Linked DNA regions of Luteolibacter flavescens. The protein of the gene in region 2 interacts with the protein of the main gene of each other region in a pairwise test. Links are inferred from orthologs where the notes say so. Each region holds a gene or a part of one and is shown on either strand. Other genes may lie near its edges.

What was found.
Region 1: the proteins of OKA04_RS02250 (region 2) and OKA04_RS06605 interact in binary tests that used the Escherichia coli proteins (3 or more experiments, as listed by UniProt). The link is inferred for Luteolibacter flavescens from one-to-one orthologs.

Annotation. Positions count from the first base shown.
Region 1 is NZ_JAPDDS010000003.1:187,671-198,871, reverse strand. The notes cover bases 4,400-7,565. They hold OKA04_RS06605 (DUF4118 domain-containing protein), read right to left. Parts: upstream 7,237-7,565; coding sequence 4,600-7,236; downstream 4,400-4,599. Other genes in these bases: OKA04_RS06600 (potassium-transporting ATPase subunit C), read right to left, coding at 7,291-7,565; OKA04_RS06610 (response regulator), read right to left, coding at 4,400-4,603. Also shown: OKA04_RS06625 (TonB-dependent siderophore receptor), read left to right, coding at 58-2,208; OKA04_RS06620 (alpha/beta hydrolase), read left to right, coding at 2,208-3,152; OKA04_RS06615 (hypothetical protein), read left to right, coding at 3,225-3,965; more of OKA04_RS06610, read right to left, coding at 3,941-4,399; more of OKA04_RS06600, read right to left, coding at 7,566-7,680; kdpC (K(+)-transporting ATPase subunit C), read right to left, coding at 7,716-8,330; potassium-transporting ATPase subunit KdpB, read right to left, coding at 8,377-10,401; potassium-transporting ATPase subunit KdpA, read right to left, coding at 10,420-11,201. UniProt on the Escherichia coli protein: Member of the two-component regulatory system KdpD/KdpE involved in the regulation of the kdp operon. KdpD may function as a membrane-associated protein kinase that phosphorylates KdpE in response to environmental signals.
Region 2 is NZ_JAPDDS010000001.1:529,063-539,981, forward strand. Bases 1-2,884 are described here. They hold OKA04_RS02250 (PTS sugar transporter subunit IIA), read right to left. Parts: upstream 1,741-2,884; coding sequence 1,261-1,740; downstream 1-1,260. Other genes in these bases: argS (arginine--tRNA ligase), read right to left, coding at 1-1,043; OKA04_RS02255 (hypothetical protein), read left to right, coding at 1,902-2,396; OKA04_RS02260 (hypothetical protein), read left to right, coding at 2,610-2,884. In the rest of the region: more of OKA04_RS02260, read left to right, coding at 2,885-3,479; lepB (signal peptidase I), read left to right, coding at 3,530-4,078; NAD-dependent DNA ligase LigA, read left to right, coding at 4,093-7,101; OKA04_RS02275 (hypothetical protein), read right to left, coding at 7,102-7,374; OKA04_RS02280 (c-type cytochrome domain-containing protein), read right to left, coding at 7,404-9,020; OKA04_RS02285 (hypothetical protein), read right to left, coding at 9,077-9,310; OKA04_RS02290 (alpha/beta hydrolase family protein), read right to left, coding at 9,376-10,377; OKA04_RS02295 (hypothetical protein), read left to right, coding at 10,493-10,780; ilvD (dihydroxy-acid dehydratase), read right to left, coding at 10,796-10,919. UniProt on the Escherichia coli protein: Seems to have a role in regulating nitrogen assimilation.

The DNA.
Region 1 (11,201 bases), on a different replicon or contig from region 2:
ATCACCATTCCAAAAGCGTTACCAATGATCCCATCCCCTCGACGAGCCGTCTGCGGCTTGGCCTCCATCACCGTCGTCTCCATCTTCGCCCCGGCGATGCTCCTCGGCCAGCAGGCGACCCCGGTCCCCGCCGTGCCGCCGAAGTCCTTCGACGAGATGGTGGTCGCGGCCGACAAGGACAAGGGCCCTGTGGCGAAGCTTTCCGGTGCGCCGACGAAGACGGACACCCCGCTCATCGAGACCCCCCAGTCCGTGTCCGTCGTGACCCGCGAGGAAATGGATCGCCGCGGCGCGCAGAGCGTGGCGCAGGCGCTGACCTACACTCCCGGCGTGCTGACCGGCGTGGGTGGCGAGGACAGCCGCTTCGACGACATCGTGATCCGCGGCTACGATGCGGGTAGTACTTCGACGAACATGTACCGGGACGGCCTGCGGGTTCCGTCCGGCGGCCAGTGGACGCGCAGCCAGTTCGATCTCTTCGGCTTCGAGCGCGTGGAAGTGGTCAAGGGACCCTCCGCCGTCCTCTACGGCCAGGTCGCCCCGGGTGGCCTCGTCAATCAAGTCAGCAAGCGCCCGACCGCTGACCATCGCGGGATGGCTTCTTTCCAATACGGCAGCTTCGACACCTGGCAGGCCGCCGCTGACGTGAGCGGTCCCATCGATGGCGAAGGCCGCTTCCTCTACCGCATCGCCGGTCTGTATCGCGACGGTGGCTCGCAGATCGACCATACGGACCTCGAGCGGAAGTTCATCGCGCCGTCCTTCACCTGGAACATCAGCGAGGACACCTCCTTCACCCTGCTCACCGCCTATCAGGAAGACCGCGGCGGCGCGACCTACCAATTCCTCCCGGTCGCTGGCTCGCTCACCCCCGCGCCTCTCGGCTACATCCGCCGCGAGAACTTCCTCGGGGAGCCGACCCACAATACTTTCGACCGCGACCAGTGGTCCATCGGCTACGAGCTGAAGCACCGCTTCAATGACACGCTGAGCTTCCACCAGAATGCCCGCTTTGCCGACAACAGCACCCTCTATGAAGGCGTGGTCGGCGGCACCCGCGGCGCGCTGCTCCTGCCAAATGCGGCGGGCAACTGGACCCGCCGAGCCGTCCGCGGCATCGGTGACGCTCACAATTTCTCCATCGATAGCCGCTTGCAGGCGGACTTCGAGACCGGTCCGGTCGAGCACACCACCATCGTCGGCTTCGACTACATCCGCGGTGCCTGGACGCACCTGCGCACCGGTGCCACGGTCCCGGCGATCAATATCTTCCTGCCTGTCTACACTGGCATCCCCGCAGGCACGGTCTTCGCCAACCAGGTGAGCCAGGACGCCGTGGAGAGCCAGAAGGGCGTCTATTTCCAGGAGCAACTGAAGTGGGGCGGCTGGCACCTCACCCTCGGTGGCCGCTATGACAACTCGGACATCGAGCTGCTGAACCGCATGACGAAGGTCATGTCGAACACCGATGCCGACGAGTGGACCGGTCGCGCGGGCCTGCTTTACCTCTTCGACTCCGGCATCGCGCCGTATGCCAGCTACTCGACATCCTTCGAGCCGCTGGCGGGAACCGATCGCAATGGTTCGCCCTTCGACCCGACCGAAGGCGAGCAGGTCGAGATTGGCGTGAAGTATGAACCGAAGGGCTTCAACGCGGTCTTCACCGCTTCCGCCTTCCAGCTTAACCAGACCAATGTCCTCACGCTGGATTCCGTCGATCCGCTCTTCCAGGCGCAGACCGGCGAGATCGAGCTGCGGGGCGTGGAGCTCGAGGCAAAGGTCGCCCTTACCGAGGGCCTGTCCATCACCGGCGGCTGGACCTTCATGGACTCCGAGATCAAGCGGAACAACGACGGCAATGTAGGCAATGACTTCGCGAATGTGGCGGAAGACACCGGCTCGCTGTGGATCGACTACACCTTCCAGGGTGGTCCGCTTGAGGGCCTCGGCGTCGGTGCAGGCGTGCGCTACGTGGGTGCCCGCTTCGGCGACAATGCGAATGCCTTCCGCGTGCCGGACTACACGCTCTTTGACGCGGCGATCCGCTACGACCTTGGCAAGCTCTCCGAGTCCCTCGAAGGTGCCGCTGTCTCGCTGAGCGCGACGAACATCGCCGACGAGATCTACGTCGCGAAGGCCGAGACCGCGATCTCCGCGAACTACGGCCCCGGCCGCGTGATCAACATGAACCTGAGCTACTCCTGGTAATGATGAAGCTGCCCACATTTCCCGCGATCCTCACCTCCGTCCTGCTCGTCACGGCTGCCAGTGCCGCCGAGTTCAAGCCCTACACGCTGCCCGGTTGCACCGAGACGGTCGTGAAGTCGGCGGAGGGCAAGGAGTACCGCGTGATGATCTCCGTGCCGGAGGGCGAGGCCCCGGCCGGCGGTCACTCCGTGACCTATGTGCTGGATGGCGATGAGCTTTTCCCGGTGGTGACCAGCGTGCTGAAGATGCAGGCCGGCACCGGCAAGCTCTCGAAGCACAATGGCATCGTCCCCGGCATCGTCGTCGGCATCGGCTATCCCGGTGAATCGCGTCGCGACTTCGACTACACCCTCGACGCTCCCGCCGGACCGCCCGAGACGTATCGCAATGGCAAGCCGTATCCTCCGCGTCCGGGTGGCGGGGCGGACAAGCTGCTCGACTTCATCCTGAAGGAAGTCCGTCCGCTCGTGGAGAAGCAGCAAAAGGTCGACACCTCCCGCCAGACCCTGATGGGAAATGGCTACGGCGGTCTCTTCGCGCTGCACGTGCTTTTCACGAAGCCGGAACTCTTCCAGACCTACATCGCGTCCAGCCCGTCGATCTGGTGGAATGACCGCTACATCCTGAAGGAGGAAGCGGCCTTCCGCGAACGCATCGCGAAGGAGCCGGTGAAGGCGACACTCGTCCTCACCGTGGGCGAGCAGGAGCAGTCGCTCACGCGCATCGAGTCCTCCTGGGCGGAGGACGAGCGCGAGGAGCACCGGCTGAAGGTCACGCGCCGCAAGATGGTGGACAATACCCGCGAGCTCTTCTGGCGTCTCGATCAGGCGTCCACGCCGGAGTTTCCGGTGAGCTTCCGGATGTTCGAGGGTGAGAGCCACAAGTCGGTCATCCCTATGGCTGTAAGCTACGCGCTGCCCTTCGCCTTTCCCGCAGCGCCCTGATTCGCAACGACGGGCGTAATTTCCGCAAGCGACCGCGAGCAGCGGGGTGCGGGTGTGGCCTATCCTCCGGGCATGTTCTGCTCCTGGAGGAAAAGCCCCTCGGCCCCGTGCTCGTGCGCGTTCCTGCTGCGCGGGCCGTTGCCGGAATTGCTGAATCACCTCTGCTGTCTCGGCGAGTCCACACTGGTGCTGCGGCAGCAGGGCCTCAGCCTGGCGAAGTGCACGCGCTTCGGCCTCAGCGTGGCCACGCGCGAGAGCGGCTGGCAGGTGCTGCGCGATCACCTCAGCGGCATGGAGACGGATACCGGGCGATCCTTCTCCCTCTATCTCCTGGCAAACCCCGATGACCGGAAGCCGGTCATCGGCATCGCGGAAACCGGGCGGACGCTTCACGCCTCCATCCGGCTCGACAACCACGAGTGGAACTCACCGGTGGTCGCGAACCTCGTCGATCACTTCGAGGGCGTCTCGCTGGATTGCATGGAAAGCCGACGCCTCGGAGCCGGGGCGTGGCTGGATGAATGGGAGCGCCCCGTGGCGGATGAAAGCGCGGTCTGCATGGAGCAGGCCTGCCAGATCCTCCACGAGTGCCGCGAGCTGGAGGTCTCCGTCAGCGCGCGGGGGAATCAGGGCTCCGCACGGTTCGAGCCGTCCTTTGTGGATTCCTGCGGCGCGGTCCTGCGCATCGCCGATCGGGGTCGCCGTCACGTGGTCCATGCGGACGTGCAGGATCCCGGCTTCCGGCTCTTCCGCACGGATCGCTACGGGCTGCGACTGTGCGTCGAGGATCAGAGCGGTTCCACGATCCGGTAGCCGATGCCCGGCTCGTTGCGGATCAGCAGCAGGTCGCCGAGCTTCTTTCGCAGGAGGTTCGCATAGACGCGCAGGTAGTGCGTCTGCTCCTCCGCCTGTGGTCCCCACACTTCGCGGAGGAGTTGTCGCTGGGTGACGATCTTGCCCGGGTGCTTCACCAGTGCGCGGAGAAAGGCGAATTCGGTGGGCGTCAGCTTCAGCTCATAGCCCTTCAGGATCGCCTCATGCCGGTCCAGTCGCACGAGCAAGGGGCCGAAGACGATCTCCGGCGTGTCATTGCCATGTCGCCTTCGCTGGATCGCGGCGAGCCGTGCCAGCAGTTCGCCGGTGGCGAAGGGCTTGGTGACGTAGTCGTCGGCACCTGCCTCAAGCGCTCCGATCTTCTGCGGCTCATCGTCCCTGACGGAAAGGATCAGCACCGGTACATCGCTCCATTCGCGCAGCCGCTTGAGCACCTCTAGGCCATCGAGATCGGGCAGGCCGAGGTCGAGCAGGACGACATCCGGCCGGTGGACGGCGCAGGCCTGCAGGCCGAGTTGGCCGTTCTCTGCTTCATGAATCACGTAGCCGCGCGACTCCAGTGCCAGCTTCAGCAAGCGGCGGATCTGGACTTCATCGTCGATGACTAGTGCGGTCATGCTTCGGCCACGGTGGCGGGTTCCATCGTCTCGGCATTCAGGCGGATGGTGAACTCCGCGCCGCCGCCGTGATGATTGCGGGCGAAGATTTCACCGCCGAGTGCGCGGAGGAAGCCTTTTGCGATCGAGAGCCCCAGCCCCGTGCCTCCCGCCGGTGCTCCGGGAGCGCGGTGGAATTTCCCGAAGATCTTCTTCTCCTCGCCCTGCGGGATGCCCTTGCCGTGGTCACGCACGACGAACTCTATGCCCCCGGGATGTCGGCGGATCATAAGCTCCACCGGGGTATCCGGCGAAGTGTGGACGGCGGCATTGTGAAGGACATTCGCCAGCACTTGTTCCATCAGCGAGTGGTCGGTCTTCACCAGCGGCAGGTCGGGCACGATGCGGGAGGTGAAAGCGCGCTCGCGGAAGATATCGCCGGTGGACTCCAGTGCGGCGGAGACGATGTCGGTCGCGTCGCACCACTCGATCCGCGGCTCGATCACCGAGGATTCCAGGCGCGTCATCTGAAGCAGGCCTTCCACGATCCGCTGGAGCCTCCGGGAGGCGGTATCGATCTCGGCGAGGTAGGGGTCGTTCCCGGAGTCACTGGCATCCACCGCGGCGCGGATCACGGCGATGGGGGTCTTCAGTTCGTGGGAAACGCTGTCGAGCAAGGCGCGGCGGAGTTTTTCTCCCTCCTCCAATTTTTCCGCATGCTGCACCGCCACGATGAAATGCTCCTTCTCCAAGATCAGCGCGAGCTGCAGTGCGAATGCCTCGGTAGCCTGCCGCTCGGTGAAGGTGAATTGCTTCGCTTCCCGATTGAGGCCGAGCACCCCCATCGTCGAAGTCGCCGTTTGCAGCGGGAACCACGTCGCTGCCGCAGCGGGCAGCGTGTCGGTGAAGCGCCCGGCCAACTGGTGATTGGCGAATGACCACGCGGCAACCGCGAACTCCGCATCGTCTGGTGCGAAGGCGCTGGCCTGGTGCGCATTCCGTCCGAGCGAGTGATCGTCCTGGCGGAGCAACAGCGCGATCTGGCCGCCGAGGATGGACTCGATGATGCGCAGCGCCGCTTCCAAGCCCTTGTCCGGTTGGGGGTGCAGGGCTGCCTGCTGGGTCACGCGTAGTAGCGCGTCCGTGTGGAGCTGGCGTTCGCGTTCGGCGCGCTCGCGCATCTTCAGCCGCGTGGTGAGCTGGCCCATCGCAAGGGCCACGACGAAGAACATCGCGAGCATTGCCATGTCCTCCGGTTCATTGACGTGGAAGGTGAATCGCGGGGGGATGAAGAGGCAATCCCACGCGAATGCCGAAGCGCCAGCCATCAGCAGCATCGGCCCGCGCTCCCACTTCATTGAGCCGAGCACGATCGCCAGCAGATAGATGAAGGAGGGGACCATGTAGCCGCTGTAGGGAAGCAGCAGCATGGAGAGCAGCGTGACCGCGGTGGTGAGCAGGAGCGCGCTGCCATACTCGCGCCAGCGGGAGGCAGGGACGGCCTCCTGCGGCGGCTTCGCCCGTTTTCCCGCGAGCGGCCGTACAACGCACACGTCGATGTCACCGCTTCCCGCGATGATGCGGTCCGTTAACGTGGTGCGGCGGAAGCGCCGGTGGTCCGACTTGCCGACGACGATCTGGCTGACATTGCGCTCCTGTGCGACATCGAGCAGGGCCTTCGCGACATCGTCCCCGGTCACATGGACGACCTCGCCTCCGAGCCTGCGCACCAGCGCGAGCCCGCGCGAAAGCAGCTCTTCTTCATCAGGTCGGAGCATGCGCGATCCCTCCACCCACACGCCGATCCACGGGCAGCCGATCCTCGCTGCTGCCCGCCGGGTCCAGCGAACCAGGCTCTCCGAGTAGGGGGTGGGGGCGACGCCCACGAGCAGGCGCGCATTCGTCTTCCATGGCGTCGCATCACGTCGAGCGCGGCGGAAGTCTTCCAGATCACGATCCACCTTCTCTGCCGTGAATCGCAGTGCGAGCTCCCGCAACGCGGTGAGATTCCCTTCGCGGAAAAATCCTTCCGCCGCTGCATCAGCCCGCTCGCCGAGATACACGCGGCCCTCGGACATCCGCTGGAGGAGCTTCTCCACGCTGAGGTCCACGAGCTGGATCTCGTGTGCCCGATCGAGCAGGGAATCCGGCACCGTTTCCTGTACGGCCACGCCGGTCACCTGGCGGACCACATCGACCTGGCTCTCGATGTGTTGGACATTGAGTGTGGTGCACACGTCGATGCCCGCGTCGAGCAGCTCCAGCACGTCCTGATATCGCTTCGCGTGCCGGCTGCCCGTGGCATTCGTGTGGGCAAGCTCGTCCACCAGCAGGAAGTCCGGCCGCCGCGTGAGGGCAGCATCGAGGTCGAATTCCTCCAGCAAGTGCCCGCCGTGCTCGATCTTCCGGCGCGGTAGGATCTCCAGCCCGTCCAGCAACGCGGCGGTCTCCACCCTTCCATGCGTCTCCACCACGCCGACGAGCACGCGCAGCCCATCGTTCCGCCGCTGCCGCGCGGTTTGGAGCATGGCATACGTCTTCCCAACTCCCGGACACATGCCGAGGAAGATGAAAAGACGGCCGGGGCGACGCCTTCCTTCCTCGCGCTGGACCTGCGCGAGCAAGAGATCCGGATCAGGACGGTCGTGGGTCATGGATGGAAGGTGGATCCGCAGGCATGGTGTGGATGTTCCCGGCGCATGCAAGCGCTACTGCTTTTCCTGCCGGGCATCCATCGCGACATTCAGGCGCGCGACATTGATCCTCTGTCCGCCGATGGCTCTCGACGGATGCGGTTCCGATGCCTCGCTGATCAGTTCGGTCAGCGCCTGCCGGTCGCCCGCGGTCAGCTTCCGCTCGCGCATCACCCGGTCCAATTGGCCGAGGGCTTGCTGTGGCGAGATCCACGAGATGCCTTGCTCGTCCGGCTGGACCTCATTCTCCGGATGAAAGTAGGCCGGTCCGGATTGCTGGCTCTGCAGCAGGATCATCGCGGCTCGCGTCCCATCGGGAAGCCGCTCCCCATCGTCCCATGGCCAAAGCCATCCGACGGTCGCGAGTGCGATCCCGGAGAAGGTGATGAGGAGCGGGTGTTTCATCCGATGGTCGAGTCGTGGATGATGGCCGGAAATCCTTAGTTCGCCCCGCCAGCCGCCGGCGTGCCACCGAGCGAATCCAGCGCGAGGTTCAACTTCAGAACATTCACACGAGGCTCGCCGAAGATGCCGAGGTCGGGCTTGTCCGTATTGTCATCGATCACGGAGCGGACCTCTTCCTCGGGCAGGTTGCGGGCCTTGGCCACGCGGCTTGCCTGCAGCGCGGCATTCGCCGGGCTGATGTGGGGGTCGAGTCCGCTGCCGGATGCGGTGACGGCATCGGCTGGCACCTCCTGATCCGCGGCGAGGCCGTTGGTGATACGGTAGGCGGCCACGCGCTCCTTCACCTGGTCGGCGAGCTTCTGCGAGGTCGGCCCGAGGTTGGTGCCGCTGGAGCTGGCACCATCGTAGCCGTTTGCACCGGCAGCCGACGGGCGGGGGTGGAAATATTTCTCGCCGGTGAAGGTCTGGCCGATCAGCGACGAGCCGACGACCTTGCCGGACGAGTCCTTGATCAGGCTGCCGTCCGCCTTGTCCGTGAAGACGGTGCGGGAAATGCCGGTGACGATCAGCGGATAGGCACCGCAGGTGACGGCAGCTAGGACGGCGGTGGAGACTGCAGCGCTGCGAAGTTGGGAAAGGAATGAGTTCATGTCAGTTGATTGGGATGAGGCTCGCGGCAGGATGCCGCGGCCACGGTCAGACGAGGTGGAGGCTGGAGACGATGATATCGACCGCCTTGATGCCTGCGAATGGCAGCACCAGGCCGCCGAGGCCGTAGACGAGCAGGTTGCGGCGCAGCACGGCCATCGCTCCCAGTGGCTTGTAGGCCACGCCCTTCAGGGCGAGCGGGATCAGCGCGATGATGATGAGCGCATTGAAGATCACGGCGCTGAGGATGGCGCTCTGTGGTGATGCGAGCTTCATCACGTTGAGCGGGGCGATCGCCGGGAAAGTGACCATCAGCATCGCGGGGATGATCGCGAAGTATTTCGCGACGTCGTTGGCGATGGAGAAGGTGGTCAGCGATCCGCGGGTCATCAGGAGCTGCTTTCCGATCTCGACGATCTCGATGAGCTTCGTCGGGTTGCTGTCGAGGTCCACCATGTTGCCGGCCTCGCGGGCGGCCTGGGTGCCGGTGTTCATAGCCACGCCGACGTCGGCCTGGGCAAGTGCGGGGGCGTCGTTTGTGCCGTCACCGGTCATCGCGACCAGGTGACCTGCATCCTGCTCGGCGCGGATGCGCTTGAGCTTGTCCTCGGGTGTCGCCTGCGCCATGAAGTCATCCACGCCCGCCTCCGCGGCGATGGCAGCGGCGGTCATCGGATTGTCACCGGTGATCATCACGGTGCGGATGCCCATCTTGCGGAGCTGGGCGAAGCGCTCCTTGATGCCACCCTTCACGACGTCCTTCAGCTCGACCACGCCGAGCACCTTGCGGCCGTCGGCAACCACCAGTGGCGTGCGTCCGGCGCGGGCAGCAGCTTCCACGGCATTCGACACGTCCACGGGGAAGTGACCTCCTTGCTCTTCCACCCAGCGCTTCACCGACTCGGCGGCACCCTTGCGGATGCAGCGTCCGTCGAAGTCCACGCCGCTCATGCGCGTCTGCGCGGTGAAGGGCACGAACTGTGCGTGAGGCTGCTGGAGTTCGCGGCCGCGGAGGTTGAACTGCTCCTTCGCGAGCACCACGATGCTGCGGCCTTCCGGGGTCTCGTCAGCCAGCGAGGAAAGCTGGGCTGCATCGGCGAGCTCCTGCTCCGTCACGCCCGGTGCGGGCAGGAAAGCGGAGGCCATGCGGTTGCCGATGGTGATGGTGCCGGTCTTGTCGAGCAGCAGCACGTCGATGTCGCCGGCGGCTTCCACGGCACGGCCGCTGGTAGCGATCACGTTGCGGCGGATCATGCGGTCGATGCCGCTGATGCCGATGGCGCTCAGCAGACCACCGATGGTGGTGGGGATGAGGCAGACCAGCAGCGCGACCAGCACGGGCGTGGTGAATTCCATGCCTGCATAGATGCCGAAGGGCTTCAGCGTGATACAGACGAGCAGGAAGATCAGCGTCATCGCCGAGAGCAGGATCGTCAGCGCGATCTCGTTCGGCGTCTTCTGGCGCTTGGCTCCTTCCACCATCGAGATCATGCGGTCGAGGAAGGTATTGCCTTTCTCCGAGGTGATCTGGATGACGATGCGGTCGCTGATGACGCGGGTGCCGCCGGTGACGGCGCTGCGGTCGCCACCGCTCTCGCGGATGACCGGAGCGGACTCGCCGGTGATGGCTGCCTCATCGACGCTGGCGATGCCCTCGATCACCTCTCCATCGGCAGGGATCACATCACCGGTCTCGCACACGACGCGGTCGCCCTTTTCAAGCAAGGGAGCAGCGATGACCTCCTCGCGGCCATCGCGGGTGAGGCGGCGCGCCATCGTATCCTTGCGCGCCTTGCGCAGGCTGTCGGCTTGGGCCTTGCCGCGGCCCTCCGCCACCGCTTCCGCGAAGTTCGCGAAGAGCACGGTGAACCACAGCCAGATCGCGAGCTGGACGATGAAGCCGTGGTCGGTCTTGGTGGTGAAGATCGAGACGGTGGTGAGCACCGCGGCGATCTCGGTGACGAACATCACCGGGTTTTTCACCATCAGGCGCGGGTCGAGTTTCTTGAAGGATTCCCCCACGGCAGGCATCAGGATCGCCTTGTCAAAGAGAGATTGGACTTTGGTGGACATGGTCTGAGGGATGAAATGTTAGAAGAGGTTGCCGCCGTGCATCAGGAAGTGCTCGACGATGGGGCCGAGCGCGAGGGCGGGCAGGAAGTTCAGCGCGCCGATGAGCAGGACGGTGCCGATGAGCAGGATGGTGAAGGTGCCGCCGGAGACCGGGAAGGTGCCCGGGCCGGGAGGTGAGACCTTCTTCTTCACGAGCGATCCGGCGAGCGCGAGGATCGGCACGATCATCAGGAAGCGGCCGACCAGCATGGCGATGCCGAGGGTCACGTTGTAGTGCGGATCGCCGCTGGAAGGGTTCGCCGTGAGACCGCCGAAGGCACTGCCGTTGTTCGCGGTGGCCGAGCTGTAGGCGTAGAGGATTTCGGTGAAGCCGTGCGGGCCCGCATTGTTGAGACCCGCGAGTCCCCAGCCGGAGACGGAAGCCCAGGCGGTGAAGCCGAGGATGGTCAGCGTGAGCACCAGCAGTGCGAGCATGGCCATCTTCACCTCGAAGGCATTGATCTTCTTGCCGAGATACTCGGGCGTGCGTCCGACCATCAGGCCGGCGATGAAGACGGCGAGCACCACGAAGACGATCATGCCGTAGAGACCGGCCCCCACGCCGCCGATGACGACTTCACCCAGCTCCATCATGAAGAGGGGAATGAGGCCGCCGATCGCCGTGAAGGAGTCGTGCATCGCATTCACCGCACCGCAGGAAGCGGAGGTGGTGACGACCGCGAAGAGCGAGGAATTGAAGATGCCGAAGCGGACTTCCTTGCCTTCGAAGTTTCCGTCAGCCGCTGCCACGCCAAGCGCGT
Region 2 (10,919 bases):
GGGACGCCGACGACATACCAGATCTCGTCCGCTTTCCACTCGTCCACACGGTATTCCAGCGTGGCGAGGTCGGTGGTGGCATAGAGGAATCCGCCGTCGCCCTTGCGGATGATCGAGGGATTGTCCGTCCAGCCTTCCTCGCGGTGGATCTTGAAGGGGTCCTGCTCCGGAGCCTTGGTCTCGTCGGAGAAAATGCAGACAGCTCCCTCGCTGACGCGTGCGAGGCCCTTTTCCAGGAACTCCTCGACGAGACTCGGGAGGCGGTCATTGAAATAGCTCTCGCCCAGCCAGTGGTCGAAGTGGACGTCGAGGCGGTCGTAGATCTTCTGCAGGCCGGCCTTCGAGACATCGATGCAGCGCTGCCAGATGGCGAGGTTCTCGGCGTCCCCGGCCTGGAGCTTCACCAGCTCGGCCTTGCAGGTATCCAGCACTCCCGGCTGTTCCTTCGTGGCATTCACCTCGCGATAGACCCGCAGCAGCTCGGCGATGGGATCTGCGGCGAGCGCATCTTCGTTCAGAAGCGTCTTCCAGCCGTGGAGGATCATGCCGAATTGCGTGCCCCAGTCGCCGATGTGGTTGTCGGTGATGACCTTGAAGCCGAGGAATCGGGAAATGCGGGCCAGCGAGTCGCCGATGATGGTCGAGCGGATGTGACCGACGTGCATGGGCTTCGCGACGTTCGGCGCGGAGAAATCCACGACTACCGTCTTGCCCGCGCCGATGTCCGGCACGCCGAGACGGGTGTCGGCAAGCTGGGCCTGCGCGCGTGCGGCGAACGTCGCCGGGCTGATCTTGAAATTGATGAAGCCGGGTCCGGCAATGTCCGCCGTGCCGAGGTCGCCGAGATCAATGGCGTCGATCACCTGCTGGGCCAGCGCGCGCGGGTTCGTCTTGCGCTGCTTGGCCTGTGCCATGGCGGCATTGCTCTGGTAGTCGCCGAAGCGCAGGTCGGCAGCGGCCACCACGGGCGCATCGACGGATTCACCGAGCACCTGCTGGAAGGCGGCGGACAGGCGGGATTCGAGGTCCTGGATCAGGGTCATGGGAAAGAGATGTGGGATTCACCGCCAAGACGCCCGGGACGCCAAGTGCAGAGTGAGCCGGGGTGCGGGATGCATACGAAAGAGTCGGGACGAGCGGAAACGGGGCCCGGGCAGGGTCCGCCGGATCAAATCCGCGGCGAGACCGGGAAAAATCCCCGATTCAAGGAGGAAGAGCGGGCGCAGTAGAGGCAGCAGCCAAGGGGCCACGCAGACCGGATCACGCCAAGCCTGCGGCCTTTGGCGGCTTGCCAGCGAAGATATCGAGGATCTCCTGATGGCAGCCTGCCTCGCCAAGTCGTCGTCGGATCTCGGCATTCGTGAACATCTTCGCGATCGCGGCGAGGGTCTGGAGATGGAGGTGGTAGTCCTTCTTCGGCACCAAAAAGAGGATCACGAAGTGGACCGGCTTGCCATCCAGCGCCTCGAAATCGATGCCCGACTTCGAACGGCCGAAGATGGTGATCACCTTGTCCAGCTTGTCCGAGAAGGCATGGGGGATGGCAACGCCATGGCCGACTCCGGTGCTGACCTGCTCCTCGCGGATCTTCAGGGCGGCGAGGACTTCCTCGCGCATCTCGGCAGGGAGCGCACCACAGGAGACCAAACGGTCGATCAACTCCACGATGGCGGGCCAATGCTCCCCGGAATTCATCTCAAGGATGATGCGTTCGGGATTGAGCAGATTGGCCAACTTCATGCGTTTTCGATTCTTGGTAAGGTGGTTTGCTCGCCGGAGGGGGCGTCGGAGGTAACGAGGCGGCTAAGGATTTGCAAGCGGATTTCGGGCCGGGTTCCTGCGTTCCGCGTGCGGGATTGGCGCTTGCGGAGCCCGCCATGCCCTCCCTAGCCTCCCCGCTCATGAGGTGGATCTCGCGCGGACTGATGGTCGTAGGAACGATGGTACTCTGCCAATGCGCAGGATCGATGGGGGCCGGCAACATGGGCGGGCCCACGGTCGAGGAACGCAAGGCGGCCATCGCCAGCGAGCCCAGCGGGGACTTTTTCTACGGTCGCCGCTACTATATCGAGAAGACCCGCTTCTGGGGATATGTGAAGCGTCCCCGCCAATCCTGGGACAAGGCGAAGCTGGCGATCATCCGCGAGGACAAGAAGCGCCAGCCTGACCGCCTGCCTGAAAACGGCCCGCAGGGTGCCCGCTACGGCTACGACCACAATTTCGAGTATCGCCTGAACGGCTACTTCACCGGCAAGGAAGCCTACGACCCGAACAGCAACCAATTCCTCCCGGAATTCATGCTGACGGGCTATGAGGTGGTGAACCGGAATCCAGGCTGGCTCTTCCGCCCGGACGACAAGTATGATCCCTACCGGATCACGGTTTATCCCAGATAAAGCCCCCTCCCCATGAAGAAGCCCCCCCGCGACGGACTCGGTCATCAGACAGTGAATTCCAGCGGGGGGAAGTATCGTTCGGGGTCCTCGCCCCGGGCGCAGGATGGGCTCGGCTTTCAGTCTCCCGGCCGAAGGAATAGCCGGGAGACTGGATTGGGCTCTGCGCCAAGGATCGGCCACGTCCACCGCTCGGTGAAGAACCGGCGGGAGCGCGTGAAGGTCCGATATGTGACTGCGGCGATGATGTGCCTTTGCGGTGGCGCTTTCCTGCTCTTCGGAGCCGGAGTGGCGGCGGCCATCCTGTGGTGGAACGGGGATCTGGGCGGCAGCGGTCGGCAAGAAAAGTCGGCCCACGTCGCGAACAGCATTCCGGAGCATGGCAGTGTTTCCACGACATCAGTTGAATCCGACGAGCTGGTGAAGATCGTCACGGACTTCCTGGCAGCACGCACGACGCAGGATCTGGCACCCCTCGTGCGGGGAAGCAGCCTCCGCCCGGAAGAGATCGCGGCCCGCCTGGCAACGCTGGAAGCCGATGACGGGAAAGTAAGCAGGGTCAGCTACATGCGGCCGATCGACAGCCGCGCGGCCCGGCTTGAGAGCGTGATCGTCACCTTCGAGGGCGGAGGGAATCGCATCGCCCTGCTTGCTCCCGATGCGGACGGACACTGGCGCGTGGATTTCGACGCCTTCGTCCGGCACGTCCATCCGTCGTGGGACAAGATTCTCGCCGGGACTGCCGGGGAATCCACAGTGCGTGTGAAGGTCGTCCCGGACAGCTACTACAATGGCATCTACCGCGACGACAAGGCATGGGCCTGCTTTGCCCTGCTCTCGCCCGATCAGGGGACCGTGATGCTCGGCTATGTGACGCGGGGAACTCCCCAGTATGAGGCGCTGGCAAGCTCGATGAACCGGGCAGAGAGACGGGCACAAGGCGGAGCCCTGCGCATGACCCTGATGATCCGTCACACCGAGGGTGCCGAGGCGCGGCAATTTGAAATCACCCGCGTGCTCTCCGACGAATGGGCGCTCGGAGACCAACCGCTGGACGACATGCTGGCCAAGCCCGGCATGAAGTAACAGCCAGCACCCGGAATCGCCGCCCTTGGGACGACTGAAGCCGCCATATCATGAACATCCGCAAGCTCGCCGTACCACTCTGCTTTCTGCTGTTTGGCATCGTGGTGATGACGCTGGTTCTGACCGGCACCGTGAAAATCTTCGAGATTCCCACGGGCAGCATGACGCCGACCATCCAGCCGGGCGATCACGTGACGGCGACCCGGATCTTCAATCCCGCCGGCAAGGTCGAGAAGGGGGATCTCGTGATCTTCGACGCGATCAAGGCAAGTGCTCGGCTGAGCGACTCAAAATACGTCCAGAGAGTTACCGCGATCGAAGGAGATACGGTCGATCTGATCGATGGCCGGCTCCACGTGAATGGCCGGCCCTTGCCTGACCGGGATGGCAAGATTCCCGGCGGGGCGCATCCCTTCGCCCGTGACTGGCCGCAGCCCAGCTATCCCCACGTGGTGCCTGCGGGCCGGATTTTCACGCTGGGCGACAATCATGAGAACGCTCTCGACAGCCGCTATTTCGGCTCCTTTCCGGTGGAGGCCGTGACGCATCGTCCCGGCCGGATCATCTTACCGCTTTCCCGAGCCGGAAAGATCGAGTGAGCTTCCCGCCGTCCATGGACGACTTCTTCGACCAGCCTGCCCCGGAAGCCCGCATCCGCCAATTGCGTGCGGAACTTGAGCGCCACAACCGGCTCTACTACACGGATGCCGCGCCAGAGATCTCGGATGCGGAATACGACAAGCTCTTCCGTGAGCTGGAGGGTCTGGAAGCGAAGCACCCCGAATACGACGACGAGAACTCCCCCACCCATCGCGTCGGTGGCGCGCCGCTCGATAGCTTCCAGCAAGTCCGGCACCTCGTGCCGATGCTGAGCATCGACGATGTCTTCGAGCTCAAGCCACCGGATGACGCCCCCGCGGACTTCGTCGCGGAAGCCGAGCTGATCGACTTCTACAAACGGCTGCAAAAGAACCTCAGCCGCGAGCACATCGCCGTCACCGTCGAGCCGAAGATCGACGGCGTGGCAGTCTCGCTCGTCTATCGCGATGGCAAGCTCGCCTATGCCGCCACCCGCGGCGACGGCACCACCGGCGACGACATTACGAACAACGTGCGGACGATTCTTTCCGTCCCGCTGGAACTGAAGGTCCCTTCGCCCAAGGGGCTGGATGTTGACTTGGACCACCTCCTCTTCTACGATCCACCCAATGGCAGCAGCGGCTCAAGCACAGTTATTGGCGGAACGCTTGAAGACAGCCCGGCGGAAAGCCTCGGCCGCAAGCTCGCGTATGACCTCGAGCCAGATGATGGAGCAGATCTTTCGGAACGGCTCCGACGTGAAGCCGAATCCATTCTTGAATGGGGAACTGAAGCTGGACGCCTCATCGACCCCGGCAAACTCCTCGCCCTCGTAGGCGATTGGAAGAAGCTAGGGGGCCAATCCGAGCATACTGTCTTCGCCGTCGAATCGTCGAAGCGGGTCATCAAGTTCACCCTTCCCCCAAACTTCGGGGCCCAAGGGGCAGAAATGTATTTGAAGAACATCAGTTCCTCAAACCGGTTGTTCGTCGATGACATCCGTTTCCATGGTGTCCTGCAAACCCACAAAGGGCCCGCATTTGTCATTTCTCAGCCTTTCGTAAAAGGTGACGAGCCGACGTTAGAGGAAGTAGCCACATGGTTTGAATCCAATGGTTACCATTCTGTAGGACACAACCGTTGGCTGAATAAGGTCACGGGCACCGAGATCGCCGATGCCCACACTGGAAACCTTATCAAGACGGCCGACGGGGAGCTTGTTCCCATCGACCTCCAGGTGCTCACCGAAGGCGAAGGCGGGCTCATGAGCCTTGTTCTCTCATTGCCTCAATCCATCCCTTCCCTGCTTGAAGTCCGCGGCGAGATCTTCATGCCGAATGAAGCCTTTGCGGCAATGAATACGGAGCGCGACGAGGCGGGTCTGCCGACCTTCGTCAATCCGCGCAATGCGACCGCCGGCACGCTGAAGCAGCTCGATCCGAAGATGGTGGCGAATCGCCCGCTGGCCTTCCTCGCTCACGGGCTGGGCGCATATGAGGGCCCGGAACTGCCGACCGAGCACGACTTCCACGCGCTTCTGGATGCGACCGGCATCCCGCGCAACCGTCCTGTCTTCATCGCGGAGTCCCTGGATGAGTTGTTAGACGCTGTTCGGTTGATCGACCGCGAGCGGCACCACCTCGGCTATGGCACGGATGGCGCCGTGGTGAAGGTGCTTGCCCGTGCCGAACGCGAGCGACTGGGCTACACCTCGCGCGCACCGCGTTGGGCAGCCGCTTACAAGTTCCTGCCCGAGCAGAAGGAGACGCTGCTCAAGGACATCACTGTCCAAGTCGGGCGCACCGGAGTCCTTACGCCCGTGGCGGAGCTCGAGCCGGTCTTCGTTTCCGGCACCACGGTATCGCGGGCCACGCTGCACAATGAGGAGGAGATCCAGCGCAAGGACATCCGACTCGGCGACATCGTGATCATCGAGAAGGCAGGCGAGATCATCCCAGCGGTCGTGCGTGTCGTGATGGAGAAACGCTCCGCCGGTTCCAAGCAGTTCTCCTTGTTAGAACACATCAGCGGCCAGTGCCCTTCGTGCGGTGGACCGGTTTCCAAGGAAGAAGGCTTCGTGGCATGGCGCTGCACGAACTTCGAGTGTCCCGCCCAAGCGGTGTCGAAGATCCGCCAGTTCTCCTCCAGAAAGGCGCTCGACATCGAGGCCGTCGGCGGGACCGTGGCCGAGGCACTGGTGAACCGCGGCCTGTGCCGCACGCCACTCGATCTCTTCACCCTCACGGCTGATAACCTTCCGTCGCTCAATCTGGGAACCGACGAGGCTGCTCGCCGCTTCGGCGAGAAGAATGCCACGAAGGTGATGGAAGCCCTGCAAGCCGCGCGCGAGAAGCCGCTGGATCGCTGGCTCTTCGCCATGGGCATCCGCCAGGTGGGCGAATCCGCGGCGAAGGAGTTGGCAAGACTTCACGAATCGCTCCACGGCTTGGCCCATATCCAAGATGGCGAGGTGGTGTGCTCCTCCATCTTGGAAACCATCCAAGCCATCACCCGCAAGGAGGCGGAAGCAAAACTCATTTCTCCGCGCAACAAGGAGAACCCGCCAGCCGATGCCGAGGACAAGAAGTCGCGGGAAAGCGCTTATAAGGCACTCAAGGCGGAGATCGACGAACTCAAGAAGCAGAACGCCGGATATGCGGTATCAGCCGATGTCGGGCAGGTCGTTGCGGAGTCTGTCCTCGCCTTCTTCGGCTCCGAGGGTGGCAAGCACGTGCTGGAACGACTGGCAGACCTCGACATCAATCCGAAGTCCGAGAACTACCTGCCGAAGCTGGCAGAAGCCGACCTTTCCGAACTTCCCCTCGCTGGCAAGACCTTCGTCATCACCGGCACGCTCTCGAAGGATCGCGATGAGATGAAGCGTTTCCTCGAGTCCAAGGGAGCAAAGGTCTCCGGCTCCATCTCCGCGAAGACCGACTACTTACTCGCCGGTGACGGCGGAGGCTCGAAGCGCGATAAGGCGGACAAGCTGAAGGTGACGGTGATTGATGAAGCTCAGTTGAACGAGCTCCTTCAATCATGATCACGGCTTCCGGCGTTTCCCGCGGAAGCGCACGCCTTCCAGCGTGAGCTTGCCCACCAGGGCACCGTCGAAATCCCGGCTGCTGACTTGGAGCGAGGCATCCACCCCGAGGACTGATCGATTCAGAACCTCAACCCGGTCCGACGCCTCCACACCTGCAAGATACGGAGGGGACAGATCGGTGAAGCGCACCGTCACTACGTTCGGATAACGGCGCGCGTTGTAATTCCCGATGAAGGCGATCTCCAGCGAGATCCGGTCGGGGCCAATCACTTCGACAATCTGGCCCCGTACACGATCCATCAGAGTCCCATGATCACCTCGCAGCCCGGCAGCTTTTCCTTCAGCGCCTGCACTCCGGCGGCATCCACCTTGGTTTGCCAGAGGTAGAGCTTCTTGAGGTTCTTCAACTCGGCGAGCTTGAGGATACCATCGTTCGTCACCTGGGTGCCGTAGAGATTGAGCGACTCGAGCTTCGGGAGCTTCGCCAATTCGTCGAGAGCAGCGTCGGTGATGGCGGTCTCGGACAGGCGCAGCGTCTTCAGCTCGGCGGCTTCTGCGAGCAGCTTGGTGCCGGTGTCCGTCACGGTGCTGGACGAGAGATCGATCGAGACCATCGCCGGGATGACAGGCTGGAGTTTTGCGAGGTCATCGTCGCCGAATTCCTTCCGCATGCTGACGGCGGTGAAGACCAGCCCGCTGGACGCCTGTGACTCGAAATTGAGCGCGGCGGGGAACTCCTTGCGGAGACGCTCAACATCGGCAGCCACCGAATCGCGCTTCTCGGCTTCCTGCTTCTCCTCGGCCGCGGCGGTGGCCTTCTTCTCGGCCAGATCCTCGGCAGGCACGAGCTTGGTGATCGCAGCCTTGATCTCGTCGGTGGGCTTCAGGTCGGAGAGCTTCGCTTCCGGCGAGGCACCGCTGTCGATCCACCACTTGATGAGGAGCACCTCGTGATCGACCAAGTGGATGTCTTTCTTTTCCGGCGGCGGCATGTGCTCTTCATCGTCCGACGGCAATTCGATGCGAACGACGACATTGCTGTCGGCAGAGTTACCGGGGACGATGCCTTCGCCTTCCGACCCGCCCTTGAGCAGCAGGTCATACTCCTCCATGCGATACTTGCCGCGCACCTTTTGCTCGGCGCTGTGGCAGCTATAGCACTTCTGCTCGAAGATGGGGACGATGAGATTCGTGTAAACCACCGGGTCCGTAGATACCGGGGCTGGGGCCGCAGGAGTGCCAGCGGGAGCTTCGCCGGTGCCGGTGGCTGCCAGATCGGTGGCTGCTGGGGTGGGCTTGGGCTTCTCCTTTTTCTCAACCTTTTCCGGCAGACCCATCGCCTTGCGGATCGGATTCGGAGCAAAGGCGGTCAGGTAATCCTCGCCATGGGTGAGCGAGCCGCCGTCATGACTGGCGATGCCCATGACCCCGGTGCTGCCGATGAGCAGGGTCCAATAGATCCAGGTCCCCTTCCCCGCGTGGAAATCGACCCACACCTTCACGATGAATGCCGCGACCATGCCGCAGGCGAAGATGATACCGCCATAGAGGTGACGCTCGGCGAGTTCGTCGCGGTAGTTCCCCGTGCCGTAGTAAAGCAGGAGCCCGAGAATGGTAGCCACTACCGAGGACGCGGCGGCGAAGAACATCGCCATGCGGGTGGAATACCCGGCGCGATTCCGCGGGATGAAGTGGCCGATTTCCAGCACGAGCACGAGCAGCAGCATGCCGATCGGCAGGTGCAGGAAGACGGGATGGAAGCGTCCGAGGAATTTCGTGATGTCCGGGAGACCTTCTTCGGTAGGAGCGCCGGCCACGAACGGCACGGACGCGAGGGCGGCAATCACCAACAACCCGCACAGGGTCAGGAAGATGGGGCCAGTGGAGGAACGTCTCGGAGTCTCGGAATCGGTCATGGGCGGGTGCTCTACGGCGTGGAGAGACCGGCTATTGCGCAGAAATTCGGACAATTTCAAACATCAACCACAGGTCCGGGCGATTTAGCTGCTTGCTTGGATTTCTTTCCAAGGAAGGGAACGAATCTGGTCAAATCTATTCCCAAGACTCCCATCGATTTCACGAAAATCAGCAAGGCCGTGGCCTCGTCAATGATCGGCACCGGATCAAGCGGCCCGACCATCGGCCCCCAGATCAGCAGATACAGCCCCGAGAACAGGGCAAATATGAAAGCGAAGAACTTTTTCACGACGGGATATTACGCGAATATCCCGGCATTTCTAGCGACGTTAGCATCGCAGCAGACAAGGCAGATCACTCCTTCGCCTTCGCATTGCTCTCCCATCGGTCGGCCTTGATCAGCACTGACTTGGAGCCGCTGCCATTCAGCCACTTCTTGGCCGCTGGATCGCCCTTCAATTCGGCATCCCAGAATGCCGTGGTGAGGGCAAGAATCGCCCGGTGATAGCGCGTCGGTTTCGCCAGTGCGCCAGCCTTTGGCCGCTGGCCGAAATCCATGTGGGTCGCCTGGTCGAACACCACCTGCCATGCCGGGGCTTGCTTGAGGTATGGGAAGACCAGCAAGCGGCTCTCCGGCGTGGTGTTCCCGATCGGACTGTCGTCGTGCGTGCCGGTCATGAGCAGGCATGGGATTTTGACATTGGCGAATGCCCGCGCCGGGTCGCCCGCTGCCGGGGGGCTCGGGCTCATCATCACGGCGGCGTCGATCCTCGGCTCCGCGAGGGAAAGCCGCGGCCGTGCCCCCTGCCCTGCCAGAGCCTGCGTGGTGTGCGCGCCAAAGGAATGACCGGACATACCGATGTGCTCCAGATCGAGCTTGCCGGAGAGAGCATGGCCTTTCTCGCCATTCCAGCGGGTGAGCGCATCGATTACTGCCGGAACATCCTTCGCGCGATCGAGGTAGTTTTCGAGCGATGCCGCACGCTTCAAGGTGCTACGCCGCTCCACCGCTGCGGCCTCTTTCCACACCGCTTCATCACTGCCGGGATGCTGGATGAAGACGGCCACATAGCCGCGCTTCGCCCAGTGATTCCCGAGATAGGGACTATTGTCCCGCGAGCCGCCGAGACCGTGGGAGAAGAGCACCACGGGTGCCGGCTTCTTGCTCTCCGGTCCCGGCAAATAAACCCGAATCGGCAGGGTGCGACTGCGCGAGGTGTCTTTCACGTCAAAGGTCTTCGAGACCGGCTCGCCGTCTTTCACCTTCAGCGGATCATATGCTCCGGTTGGCTCCGCATGGACGATCGCGCCCAAAACGACGGCACCAGCCAGCAAGAACGGACGGATCGCTTTCATGTCGGCGAGAACCTCGGGATGCGGGCGAAGTTGCGGCCGCGGACGACTGTCAATTCCACGGCCAAGCAAAATCACTTGCACGATCAACGCCCTCGCTAACTTGGTCGGCCATATCATGACCCTCCCTCCATCCGACGACGACACCCGCATTCACATCCGCGAAGGCTACTACTACCTCATCATCGTGGAGAACGAAGTGGTCACGCACCACACGGCAAATTTCGGGCTGTCCCACGTCGAATTCGTGAAGCGAAGCGTCGGCGAATTGCCGGATGGTGCATGGGTGGGTTCGGCCACGAAGAATGACGGTCGACTCTCCGCAGTGAATTCCTTCACTTTCTACCGGAACCAGCTTCCCGGACCAGAGTCCACGCAGCGAGCAGTCTTCAAGAAGTTCCGGTGATCTGCCGGGCAGGCTTCACACCGAAAGCACCGCGCCTTCTTCCGCGCCTCCGACGAGTGCGGCGTATCGGGCCAGGTATCCTGTTCGTGATTTTGGTTCGGGCCGCTGCCAGTGTTGGCGGCGTTCGTCGAGGACGGCG